Regions from separate parts of the Citrobacter tructae genome, predicted to be linked through region 1. Evidence: predicted binding sites of a transcription regulator. Region 1 holds the regulator's gene; each other region holds the start of a gene.

Region 1 (4,512 bases):
CAACTGCTTCCAGTTACCGCCGACTTCGTCTTTATTCATCATCAGATCCTCATCGTTAGGTTGTGAATAGCGAGAGTGCTGCGTCCAGACACGCTATGTTTTTGCTGGACGTGAGAATAAGTGTAGTCAGTGATTCTGAGTTCTATTTATTATTCGGAACTTTTAACCATCCTGTTCAGGCAAACCAGGTACCATTTCGCCAGTGACGCCGCCAGATGAAGGCCAATGAAAGTCCACGCAGCGCCAGAAAAACGGCGAGCGCCAGCCATAAACCGTGGTTTCCCAACAGCGGTAACGCGAATAAGGTTAATGCGAATCCCACAGCGGCAACGGCCATGCTGTTACGCATTTCTGCAGCTCGCGTCGCGCCAATAAACATACCGTCGAGCAGGTAACACCAGACGCCTACCAACGGTAACACCACCTGCCAGATGAGGTAACGATCGGCTAACTGCTGAATCTGTGGCAAGGAAGTCAACGATGCAATGATGTGCCCGCCGAAAAGGGCATAGACCAGCGAAAAAAGGATCGCCACAATTCCCGACTGCCGACACGCGGCTCGCCAGACATCCAGCAGTTGGCTGCCATCCCGCGCGCCATAAGCCTGACCAGAATGTGCTTCCACGGCATAGGCAAATCCGTCCAGCGCATAGGCGGTGAACGTCAACAGAGTCATCAGAACGGCGTTGACTGCAATAATATCGCCCCCGAGACGCGCCCCCAGCACCGTAATCGCGCCAAAACAGAGCTGCAACAACAGCGAACGCAGCATGATGTCGCGGTTCAGCGCCAGCAAACGGCGAAAGTTTCCGCGCCATGCCTGTTTCAGTATCGCGAGTGAAACACCACGCAGATGGAGAACCTTGCGCACCATCAGCAGACCAATCAACAGCGTGGCATATTCTGCAATGACCGTCGCCAGCGCGGCCCCCTGCACGTTCATATGCAGGCCCATCACCAGCCATATATCGAGCACAATGTTAAGGATATTGCCGACAATCAGCAGGATAACCGGCGCCCTCGCGTACTGAACACCGAGCAGCCAGCCAAGCAGCACTAGATTCGCCAGCGAGGCTGGCGCGCTGAGCCAGCGGATTTCAAGGAAGCGCCGGGCCTGTTCCAGTACCGCTTCACTGCCACCGACAATGTGCAGCGCCAGATCGATAATCGGCATGCGAAACACCGCAATTGTCACCCCAGCTCCCAATGCCAGAATCAGCGGTTGCACCAGCGCACGTGCCAGCGCCTGCGGATTTTTTGCGCCAAATGCCTGAGCCGTCAGCCCGGTGGTACTCATGCGTAAAAAGAGCAGCAGCATAAAGAGAAAACTGGTTGCCGTCGCCCCAACGGCTACGCCGCCAAGATAGACCGGGCTATCCAGATGACCAATCACCGCCGTATCCACCAGTCCCAGCAGGGGAACGGTGATATTGGAGAAAATCATTGGTAAGGCGAGGTGCCAGAGTGCTTTATCAGAGGAGGTAAAGAAAGGCATACAGAAAAGCCTGATGAAAAGAAGTGAAAACTAACTGTGGCGCAGAATGCGCCACAGTATTAATACAGAATTACAGCCATTCACCGTTACGGATAACGCCGACGGCCAGTCCTTCAATAGTGAAGTTTTGCTCGCGCAGGTCAACAACGATAGGTTTGAATTCGCTGTTTTCTGGCAGAAGCTCGACTTTATTTCCCTGCTTTTTCAGTCGCTTAACCGTCACTTCATCATCGATACGAGCAACCACCACCTGGCCGTTACGCACGTCCTGCGTTTTATGCACTGCCAGCAGGTCTCCGTCCATAATCCCAATATCTTTCATCGACATTCCGCTGACGCGCAGCAGGAAATCGGCATTCGGTTTGAACAATGAAGGATCGACCTGATAGTGGCCTTCGATGTGCTGTTGCGCCAGAAGCGGCTCACCTGCGGCAACACGGCCTACAAGCGGTAATCCTTCTTCTTCTTCATGCAACAAACGAATACCACGCGATGCGCCAGAGACGATTTCGAGCACCCCTTTACGCGCCAGCGCTTTCAGGTGTTCTTCAGCCGCGTTTGGGGAACGGAACCCCAAACGCTGCGCGATCTCCGCACGCGTCGGTGGCATACCTGTCTGGCTGATGTGATCTCTAATAAGATCAAACACCTCTTGCTGCCTGGCCGTTAACGCTTTCATTCCGCCCCCTGGGTGTATATACAGTTATGCTGTGAGTATATACAGCTAAAGGCGATTTTGGAACCGCAAACTGCACAAAAAACAGGAGATTTATGAAGTTGTGGAATCCTTATCGCAAATGCGACCACAACAGGATGCCCCAGGTGATCAGGGCGACAAAAATAGATAGCAGAACGGCTGCCGACCCCATATCTTTAGCCCGACCGGAAAGTTCGTGATACTCAGATCCAATACGGTCAACTACAGCTTCAATGGCGCTGTTTAAGATTTCAACGATCATCACCAGCATCACCGAGCCAATCAACAACACGCGGGTAATGGCATCGACATCCAGCCAGCAGGCGATGGCAACCCCCAGCAGCACGGCAACACTTTCCTGACGAAATGCTGCTTCATTTATCCATGCGGCGCGGAAACCTTTCCAGGAATAGCCTGCAGCTTTGATAATTCGGGTGAATCCAGTGGTATTATTGGCCATCAAAAAGAACCTTTTTACATTATTAGCGTCAATGTCATTGTAACGTTACCCCGTTTGTTTCAGGGTGTGGCAAAGCAGCGCGAAGTATGACCGGATACACCAGAAATTCACTAAACTTTCTGATATCCTTGCAGCGCATTTGCATTATTAACCAGAGGCTTTACATCGTTTATGTCCGGCTGGCCACGAATTTACTACAAATTACTGAATTTACCATTAAGCGTCCTGGTAAAAAGCAAGTCTATTCCGGCGGAACCTGCCCCGGAGTTGGGACTCGATACGTCTCGTCCCATTATGTACGTTCTACCGTACAACTCAAAAGCTGACTTGCTGACGCTGCGTGCTCAATGTTTGGTGCACGATCTCCCCGATCCCCTGGAACCGCTGGAGATAGACGGGACTTTACTGCCGCGCTACGTGTTTATTCACGGCGGCCCGCGCGTGTTTACCTATTACACGCCAAAAGAAGAGTCCATCAAGCTGTTCCATAACTATCTCGACTTGCATCGCAGCAATCCAGACCTGGATGTGCAGATGGTGCCGGTTTCGGTGATGTTTGGTCGTGCGCCAGGACGCGAGAAAGGCGAGGTCAATCCGCCGCTGCGTATGCTGAACGGTGTACAGAAATTCTTTGCGGTGTCCTGGCTCGGTCGCGACAGTTTTGTCCGCTTCTCGCCTTCGGTCTCCCTGCGTCGCATGGCAGACGAACACGGCACGGATAAAACCATCGCCCAAAAACTGGCGCGCGTGGCGCGTATGCACTTTGCTCGCCAGCGCCTGGCCGCAGTCGGCCCGCGCCTCCCTGCCCGTCAGGATCTGTTTAATAAGCTGTTGGCCTCAAAAGCGATCGCCCGCGCGGTAGAAGATGAAGCGCGCAGTAAAAAAATCTCCCACGAAAAAGCGCAGCAAAACGCGATTGCGCTGATGGAAGAGATCGCCGCCAACTTCTCCTATGAGATGATCCGCCTGACGGACCGTATTCTGGGCTTTACCTGGAACCGGCTATATCAGGGCATTAACGTTCACAATGCGGAACGTGTACGCCAACTGGCGCACGACGGCCATGAAATTGTCTATGTGCCCTGCCACCGCAGCCATATGGACTATATGCTGCTGTCGTACGTTCTGTACCACCAGGGGCTGGTTCCACCGCACATCGCTGCCGGGATCAACCTGAACTTCTGGCCAGCAGGTCCGATTTTCCGTCGTCTGGGCGCGTTCTTTATTCGTCGTACCTTCAAGGGCAACAAGCTGTACTCCACCGTTTTCCGCGAATACCTGGGCGAGTTGTTCAGCCGCGGTTACTCTGTTGAGTACTTTGTCGAAGGCGGACGCTCACGTACCGGTCGTCTGCTGGACCCGAAAACCGGCACGCTGTCGATGACCATTCAGGCGATGCTGCGCGGCGGTACGCGTCCGATTACCCTCGTACCAATCTACATCGGCTACGAACACGTGATGGAAGTCGGCACTTATGCAAAAGAGCTGCGTGGCGCGACCAAAGAGAAAGAGAGCCTGCCGCAGATGCTGCGTGGCTTAAGCAAGCTACGTAACCTGGGCCAAGGCTACGTCAACTTTGGCGAACCGATGCCATTGATGACCTACCTCAACCAGCACGTGCCGGAGTGGCGTGAATCTATCGATCCTATCGAGTCGATTCGCCCAGCCTGGTTAACGCCGACGGTAAATAACATTGCCGCCGATCTGATGGTGCGCATTAACAACGCTGGCGCGGCCAACGCCATGAACCTGTGTTGTACCGCGCTGCTGGCTTCCCGCCAGCGCTCTCTGACCCGCGAACAGTTAACTGAACAGCTTGATTGCTACCTCAGCCTGCTGCGCAACGTACCGTATGCGTCA
Region 2 (4,512 bases), 1.8 Mb from region 1:
AAGGCGTGCAGCGCGGGCGCATGAAAGCGGTGTCCACTGTTCATCGTTATCTCCTGTTGTGTTGCGTGTTTGTTGTGTTTCTTATTTTTCAACAAACTATGCTGCGCCACGACGGTCAGGAGGTCAATAAACGTGCAGAAATTTCACATTGCAGGAATGGTAAAAATAGAGGGCATCGGCGGGCCTGCAAAACAGGTCCGCCGGGAACGTTAGCGCATCAGAAGCATTGTTCGACGCGGGTAAATCCTTCAGCCAGCGTGGCAACTTCGCCGGTTGCCACCAGGCAACACGCCATCTGAATCTTCAACGAGGCCGGTATCGGCTCGCTTCCGTCCAGGCAACGCTCTATCCAGCGCGCCGTGGTTTCCGGATCTTTTGCCACCGGCAGCGGTACCGGCTCGTCAGGCATTTCACTCTGACGGTCCTGCAACACTCGCACGCCGGACGAATCTATCAGGCTTATCTGCGGGCAACGCTGAGGGTTGGCGTACACTTCCCCTTCCGTACCGTGCATCAGCAGGCCGCGTCCGCCGATATCGCCAAAGAATTTCGCCACGCGCGATACGTATTCCGGGTGCGAAACACTGGCAAGACGCAGTGCCGCATCTTCGGCAAACAGCGTGGCTAATTTCGCCAGCGTATGCGCACTGTTACGCACCCCCATTCGCCAGCGCATCGCCAGCTGTTTCTCCAGCGGAGGACACAGCGCGCTCACCGGGATAAACACCGGTTCATGCCCTTCTAGTTTTGCCTGCGCCTGCCCCGCATGCAGGGTTGGCGCAATGCCCATCAAGTCAAAAATAGTTTCCGTCAACACGCGGGTCGGATCTTCACTCACTCCGTGCACCACCACCGGAAAACCCAGTTTATGCAGCAAAATAGCCAGCAACGGCGTCAAATTCGCCTGCTTACGCGCACCATTGTAGCTGGGAATGACAACAGGCATCGGTTTAGCGACGGGCGGCGTCAGGCGCATGGTATGGTTTTGCATCGCCTCATAAAAGCCCAGCATTTCCGCCTCACCTTCTCCTTTAATGCGCAGAGCAATCAATATGCCCCCCATCTCAAGGTCAGGCACGTCGCCGTTCAACATGTGGGTATACAGTCCACGAGCGGTATCCTGATCCAGGTCACGCGCGTGATTTTTACCTCGCCCGATCTCTTTGATGATTTTGCGGTAATCCATCGATAACTCCTTGCCTGTTGCTCACATCGTTAACGCCGACGGCGGCGCGTGGGTTTCGCTTTTTCTTTTGGTTTTACTATAACGTCTGGCACAGCAGGTTGCTCTATCGGAAATACGGGTAACGCATTCAGTAAACGCTGACCATAGTTTTTGGTCAATAAACGCTTGTCGTAAATCACCACTTCGCCCCAGCAACCGTGGCTACGAATGAGTCGCCCAACCTGCTGGATCAAGTTGAACGACGCTGCAGGTAAGCTCTGCACCTCGAAGGGGTAACGATTCAGGCTTTTCAGCCACTCCCCCTCGGTCACCACCACCGGGCTGTCGATGGGTGGAAACGCGATTTTGTGAATATGCACCTGAGTCAACAGGTCGCCTTTCAAATCGAGACCTTCGGCAAAGGATTGCAGCCCGACCAGCACGCTACGCTCACCGTTTTGCACCCGCTTACGGTGTAGTTCCACCAGACGGTAACGCGGCTGATCGCCCTGCACCAGCAACAGCAGACGCAGATCGGTCATGTGCTCAAGAAAACGTTGCATCGCGCGACCGCTGGCAAAGAGCACCAACATACCTTGATGTTTTTTGCTTTCCACCTGCTCGCGGAAATAGGCCGCCATTTCGGCAATATGCTGCTCTTCGTTCTCCATCAACGGTTCGTAATGCATCTGCGGAATGACAATTTTGCCTTGCTCGACATGATTAAACGGTGAGTCCAGCGCCACAAAGCGGTCCCCGGCCTTTTCTTTCAGGCCGCTCATCTCCTGCAGGCGCGAGAAACTATTGAGCGAGCGCAACGTTGCGGAGGTAACAATAATATGCGGCACACTGCGCCACAGCAGGCGCTCAAGCTGATCGCTAACGCGGATCCCCACGCAGTGGAACCAGACGTGGAGTTGTCCGTCACGCACGTCGCGCGTCACCCATTTGGTCACCGGTGCGCCTGATGACTGCGCCAGAGAAGCCAGCCGCCACAGCTTACTTTGCGCTTCAAACATACCCAGCGCCCGGTTCATCTGCAAAATAACCCGATGCAGACGCACAATATCGTGGCTGCCCGTTTTTTCACTGAGATCGTTTAAGAACAGCTCCGCCAGCCCGCGCAGCATTTCAGTGAGTTTGGCCAGACGCTGACAAATCTCCATCACTTCCGCAGGCAACTCGCCCATTGCAAAGCGGTGTTCGGCTTCTTGGGTGGCAGGCAGATACAGATTAAGGATGTTGTTTAATGAAGCGATTAGTTCATACAGCTCTTCGCAGTGGGCGTTCAGACGCTCTGGATTGGCCAAAGGCGGCGTAGTTTTCGGGCGGAACTGCTCCAGGCAGGTAGCCACTAATTTGCTGAATAAATCCAACTGGAGCCGATACCAGGGCGCGGTGATTTCTGCGCTCATTTCCAGCGCATCGCGCGCGACGTCCGGTAGATGGTGGCCTTCATCGAGCACCAGCAGCAGGTTTTTCGGTTCCGGCAAGACAGCCTCACTCTCCATAGCCGCCATCACTAGCGCATGGTTTGCCACCACCACTTCGGCTTCCTGGATTTCTCGGCGGGCAACAAAAAACGGGCATTCTCGGTAGTAGTGACAGTTGCGGTTCAGGCAACTGGCTTTATCGGTGCTCAGGCGCTGCCAGAGCCCATCATCAATGGCGATATCAGTGTGATCGCGCAGCCCGTCCCATTTGTAGGTGTCGAGATCGCCTTTGAGCCTGGCGCAGCGTTTTTGTTCTTCCTGGTTGTTTGGCGTCAGTTCATCGTCAAGAAACGCCAGCAGATCCTGCTGATTGGGTTCGCTACTGGCCAGCGCCGCCAGGTTACGCGGACAAACATAACGCCCGCGCCCAAACGCGGCGGTAAATCGCAGGTCCGGGATGATTTTGCGCAGCAGCGGTAAGTCTTTACTGTAGATTTGATCCTGCAGCGCAACGTTGGCGGTACTGACCACCAGCGTCTTTTGTTCTTCACGGGCAATGGCAATTCCCGGAATTAAATAGGAGAGCGTTTTCCCGACGCCGGTCGGCGCTTCGATAGCCAGATGTCGCCCGTCTTCCCCAGCCAGCGTTTTAGCGACATCAGCAATCATCTGCCGCTGCGGTGCTCGGGGGATAAAGTCGGGGATCTGTTCCTGAAGCGCCTTATACCAGGCGGCAATTTGCGCTTTCAGCGCCGCTGTTAATGCCATGAGAAAACCTGAAATACTGTATAAACAGCCACTATTGTGGCACATTTCAGGCACTGACTGTACCTTTTTCCCGGGTTCTGGAAAACAGCTCGCAACTTTGATACGCATTGCTGGATGGCGGCGTAAACGCCTTATCAGGCCTACAGATGCGTCAACGTAGACCTGATAAGCACAGTACAGCGCGTCGTTTAATAATATCCCAGCAACTTCCACCACAGCATGCCCACGGCAAAAATGATGATCACATTCACCGTCACTACGCAGAGGTTGATTTTGTAAAAACGCGGTCGCTCAAAATAACCTTGCGCAAAATAGATTGGCCCGGGTCCGCCGCCATACTCCGTATTTCCCCACATCAGGTTACTGAAGATACCAAAGCAGATAGCCACCATCATCGGCGGCGCACCCGCAGCGATTGCCGTTGCGGCAAAAGGAGCGTACAGCGCAGCCACGTGCCCGGTTGCGGTAGCAAAGAGATAATGGACGTAAATATAAAGAACCCCCAGCATAACAAAGGACTCAATCGCGCCAAATCCCTGGATACCGCTGCCCAGTTTTACCGTCATCCATTTGATAAAACCCAGATCGGCAAGTCCGGTCGCCAGACTGATAATGACGCTAAACCAGATGACCGTATCCCACGCGGCATGGTCATTGAGCAGACTTTTCCAGCTTACTGCACCAGAGGCAAACAGATAAGCAGCAAGCCCCAGCCCGACAGACGTTGCGGATAATCCGGTAATCAAACTGGTGCCCCAGCCGACGAGTGCCAGCACAAAGCCAAAGGCGACTTTTTTCTCGTTACTGCTCATCACACCGAGCTCGCCCAGCGCCTGCTTGCCCATTGCTTTTGCCTCTGGCGTACGCTTAAGCTCTGGATCCAACAACTTATAAACCAGTAGCGGCATCAGGCAGAAACAGACCATCGCCGGGACCACTGCGGAAATAAACCATCCGCCCCACGTTATCTCAACGCCTAACGAGGACTTTGCCAGGCTTGCCACCAGCGGGTTGGCGGCCATCCCGGTGAGAAATATCGCCCCGGTGATCGGCGTGAACTGGAAACATACCATGGTTAAAAAATCGCCAATACGCTTACCCGTTACTCCCGGAGCCGATCCCAGAACGTCATTGATTGAGCGGGTG
Region 3 (4,512 bases), on a different replicon from region 1:
AATGCAGCCCGGCCACGGTTAGCGGGTGAATTCGTCCCAGTGTTCGTTGAACTGATTCTGAACCCGCGGGCTTGTCAGATCACCGGTAACAACCCAGGCATCCAGGAATTTAAGCTCCTGCAGGATAGAACTTTCAACATCATCAAGCAGTGTGATGCTGTTAAACCAGACCGACTTTCCGGAACGATAAGCCCATCGGCAGCCATCACTCTCTTCCAGGCATTCCTGCCACCAGGTTCTCCCCATATAAACAACCCCGGCTTCCGCCAGCGCCAGACTCTCCGCCTGGATCAGGAAATATGCCGGAAACTCAAGATCAGAAACTTCGATATCGACGCCAATCAACCAGGTATTCATTATTTCTTTGCCTCTTCAATCGCCCACTGCAGGTGATCCCAGTTGAAACCGATATTGGCATCATGGCATTCATCAGCGAGTGCCATCGCAGCCTCAATCGTCTCGTTGTCCAGCGTGTTATCGAGCGAAAGGAAATCGTCGGCCAGCCAGAACGTCCCTGTACAAAGTGCATCCAGAGGATGTTGCTGCAATCTGGCAATCATCCCCGATACAGTCATTTCACGACGCCACAGACCAGGTGTCGGGAAAACTGCGTTGGCCACATCAAACCACTCCCAGTCTCCTGGCGGTACCGGCCATTTCACCATTTCGGTCTGAACGCCTGGTAGCCGGGACAGACGCTCAAGGATCTCCCCCAGGGAAAACTTATGGCCACTTACATCGTCACTGGCCAGACAGTGGCCATTGAGAAACACCGCATGCTGGCCATCATCCAGCGTAATACACGTCAGCTTAAACATATTTCCCTCCTTAACCCGGCACCCATCTGCGCCGTGCCGACACGACAGCCCGACGATCAGTGGTTAATGCAAGGGCGCCAGCAAGGCCGGTAGCCGGTAATAGCAGAGGCGTTCCGAACGGGTTTTCCGTGAAAATTGAGCGGAAAACCGACGGAAGGAACGACGATAAGACGTTAAATCACAGGCGGCCGGGTGCAGCTGGCGGCGCAGCTTCCCTTGCATTCACCACAGTCGGGCTATAGTGAAGGCACGGCGCACCCATGCCTGAAGATGGGATAACCAGACGCTGCCGGTTCAATACCGGCAGTGGATGGCTGGGGAGAGATGATGAGCCCCGGTTTCCCGGGGACGTCTTCAGGAAAAGCTGGAGGTTAATTCCCGATCGTGGATGATACGCTGGCGTACCTCGTCAGCCAGAGCATGAAGCGCTTTCAGCGGTAGCCAATGGCGTACTGGCGCTCCCGGACGAATAATGCAAATGCCGGCGCTGCGGTCACCTTCGCGGACCATATCAAAATCACGGTAAATCGCGAGGCCAACGGCAACAACTGCGGCCCCGTGGTGAAAAATTTCTGTCAGCCATAGTTGCTGTTGTTCAGCATCCGGGCGCATCAGCGGCGGCATATCATTCCACGCTTCACCAAAAACCCAGAAGTGGCGTGTCTGGCGCTCAAAAATATTAATCCCTTCATACTGGGCTCCGGTCATGTCGTTAATAATGCCGGCATCAATGAAGATCTGACGGCACAGGACCATCAAATCGGCTTCAATCGCTTCAGTCAGGCCAATACAGATCGGATTCGCCTCCTCAAAATCAACCCGAACACAAGGATCACCTTTCAGGATTTCGCCGCTGACGCTTGCACACAGGTTGAGATCACTGCACATCTGCTGCAGGCCATGGACCGCACGGGTATCAAGATGGCCACGTGAAGCAATCGCCGGCAGCATCGCCATAATAGATTCGGTAGTGACATGGCCCGAAATAGTGAAGCAATAACAGTTTGCATCAGGCTGGACAACGACTGACGACGGCCAGTTGTTTTCTGACAGGATCTGACGGCTGCGGGTTGGTGCAAGAGTCATATAAAGATTCATAGGGTACTCCTTCGTTTGATTTACCGGGCTTCTTCTGCCGTAGCTTTTACGTACGGGAGGATATCTCCCGCCATAAGCGACAGGCGGCAACGTGCCATCAGGCAAAAATCAAGTTCCGGAGGCAAAGCCGCAGCGCAAGCGACCAGAGGGAGTGCGAACGGGTGCAGCAGCAGGCGACTTTATTTTTGCCGGCACGGTGCAACTGTTTAAGCGATGGCTGGAGATAATCTGACTGCAATAGAGCAGCAAAGTGACTTCATTGGATATACCCACATCGTTATCCCCCGATTCTGTGGATAAGTAACCCAGCTCTCAACGAGTGCAAGGTACCACATCACCGGTGGAGTTTTTCCAGGAACTACAGAGGGTTAAAGGCAGCAAAAAATCAATACTTGAAAGTGTCTTCAATAAGGCAATAATACTGTATATGCAAACAGTGTTATTTGAGGTGGTTATGTTTGAGTTTATACGTGCTGACAGCAATCCAGAGTTGACGCCCATCCCTCTCTATAGCGATCGCTGCCAGGCTGGGTTTCCCTCACCGGCCCAGGACTACGTGGAGGCCGAATTAGACCTGAACCAGTACTGTATATCGCGGCCCAGCTCAACCTACTTTGTACGAGCTATCGGCAACTCGATGACCGACATCGGCCTGCATTCGGGCGACTTGATGATCGTCGATAAAGCCGAACAGGCTCAGCACGGAGACATCGTCATAGCTGAGATAGAGGGAGAGTTCACGGTTAAGAGATTGCTGCTGAGGCCACGGCCTGGACTGCAGGCGATGAACCCAGCCTACCCAACTCTATGGCCAGACCCGGAGAACCTGCAGATCTTCGGTGTCGTGACGGCATTTGTGCACAAAACCCGGGGACATGATTGATGTTCGCCCTGGCTGATGTGAACAGCTTTTATGCGAGTTGTGAGAAGGTCTTTCGTCCTGACTTACGTGATAGACCAGTGGTTGTTCTTAGCAATAACGATGGTTGTGTTATAGCCAGATCTAAGGAAGCGAAGCGGCTTGGAATCAAAATGGGGATCCCCTGGTTTCAGCTAAAAGCAATGCAGTTCCCGGAGAAAGTCCTAACGTTTTCCAGTAATTATGAGCTGTACGCAAGTCTGAGCAACCGGGTCATGGCACATCTGGAAGAATTGGCGCCCCGCGTTGAGCAGTATAGTATCGACGAAATGTTCCTGGATATTCGCGGCATCGATGGCTGTACTGACTTTGAAGATTTCGGACGGCAGCTGCGCGAGCACGTCCTAAGAGGAACCGGACTGACAATTGGTGTCGGGATGGGACCGACAAAAACTTTAGCAAAATCAGCACAATGGGCTTCTAAGGAGTGGCCGCAATTTGGGGGCGTGCTGGCCCTGACTACTGGCAATCTCCGTAGGACAGAGAAACTGCTCTCACTGCAGCCAGTGGAGGAAATCTGGGGGGTTGGTCGCCGCATAGGCAAAAAGCTGAATACATACGGCGTGACAACTGCGCTGCAGCTGGCGCGCATGAACCCTGCCTTTGTACGCAAGAACTTTACCGTGGTGCTGGAGCGGACAGTACGCGAGCTGAACGGTGAGGCCTGTATATCTCTTGAAGAGGCACCGCCCGCAAAGCAGCAGATTGTCTGCAGCCGATCATTCGGAGAGCGCATCACGACTTACGAAGCGTTGCGACAGGCTATCTGCCAGTACGCCGAACGCGCGGCTGAAAAATTGCGGGGAGAACATCAGTTCTGCCGGCACATATCGGTCTTTATCAAAACCTCCCCTTTCGCAGTCAACGAAGCTTATTACGGCAACGTGGCCAGTGAAAAGCTTCTAGTGCCTACACGCGACACCCGAGACATCATTAATGCCTCAGTAAAAGCCCTGGACTGTATCTGGCTCGACGGGCATCGATATGCAAAGGCTGGAGTAATGCTGAATGACTTCACCCCTACGGGAGTAGCACAGTTAAATCTTTTCGATGACGTTAAGCCGCGGGAATGTAGCGAGGAGCTAATGAAAGCCCTGGATGGCATAAACCATTCAGGGCTCGGGAGGGTATGGTTTGCTGGGCGCGGAATAGCGCCGGACTGGCAGATGAAAAGAGAAATGCTGTCGCCGGCATACACAACTAAATGGACTGATATACCGTGCGCCTCAATTTGAGTATCAGAGAAAGCTCTTCATTTTTTCTCGGGCTTCTTCCAGTCGCTGCTGCTCATCATCCTCTACGACTTCGGGCTTGATTGCAGGGGTAAACTGCCCAGCTCCCAGTTCCTGAAGCACTGAGCGAATATCAGCCTGCGTAGGTTTCCATCCGGTGGTCTGGCTGAGCAGCCCGGTCAACTGGTCAGCTGTAAACTCCTTGTTCAGCATCGCGGCCAGAAGCGCGGGTAATCTAGGATCCAGTTGCTGCAGAGCCATTCCGGAAATAAACGCATTCCGGAACAACTCGCCCCGGGTAGAACGGGGAACGGCTTCAATGACTTCCAGAGCCTGTCTGTCTGCATCCTTCTCAGGATGCAGATATAACGTGAATTTTTTCCGTTCCTCACTCACTTCATTACTCCCCTTTAAATACGGCGATCGCTTCTACCAGTGCGGTCTG

What was found. The regulator LexA, encoded in region 1, represses DNA repair genes until DNA is damaged. The targets are predictions, from matches to a motif close to TNCTGTATGTACATACAGNA.
Region 2: dinG (ATP-dependent DNA helicase DinG) is a predicted target of LexA. The motif match lies at 3,381-3,400, and genes of this name have one in related genera.
Region 3: umuD (translesion error-prone DNA polymerase V autoproteolytic subunit) is a predicted target of LexA. The motif match lies at 2,336-2,355, and genes of this name have one in related genera.

What each region holds. Positions count from the first base shown of each region.
Region 1 is NZ_CP038469.1:3,072,197-3,076,708, forward strand. It holds gene E4Z61_RS15410 (CsbD family protein) at 1-39, opposite strand, end outside; gene dinF (MATE family efflux transporter DinF) at 176-1,495, opposite strand; gene lexA (transcriptional repressor LexA) at 1,566-2,174, opposite strand; gene E4Z61_RS15425 (diacylglycerol kinase) at 2,284-2,652, opposite strand; gene plsB (glycerol-3-phosphate 1-O-acyltransferase PlsB) at 2,824-4,512, shown strand, end outside.
Region 2 is NZ_CP038469.1:72,920-77,431, reverse strand. It holds gene E4Z61_RS00990 (malate/lactate/ureidoglycolate dehydrogenase) at 1-44, opposite strand, end outside; gene ybiB (DNA-binding protein YbiB) at 218-1,186, opposite strand; gene dinG (ATP-dependent DNA helicase DinG) at 1,216-3,366, opposite strand; gene E4Z61_RS00975 (DASS family sodium-coupled anion symporter) at 3,555-4,512, opposite strand, start outside.
Region 3 is NZ_CP038468.1:59,040-63,551, reverse strand. It holds gene E4Z61_RS00385 (hypothetical protein) at 19-357, opposite strand; gene E4Z61_RS00380 (hypothetical protein) at 357-818, opposite strand; gene E4Z61_RS00375 (hypothetical protein) at 1,173-1,916, opposite strand; gene umuD (translesion error-prone DNA polymerase V autoproteolytic subunit) at 2,371-2,799, shown strand; gene E4Z61_RS00365 (Y-family DNA polymerase) at 2,799-4,070, shown strand; gene E4Z61_RS00360 (plasmid partitioning/stability family protein) at 4,074-4,397, opposite strand; gene parM (plasmid segregation protein ParM domain-containing protein) at 4,468-4,512, opposite strand, start outside.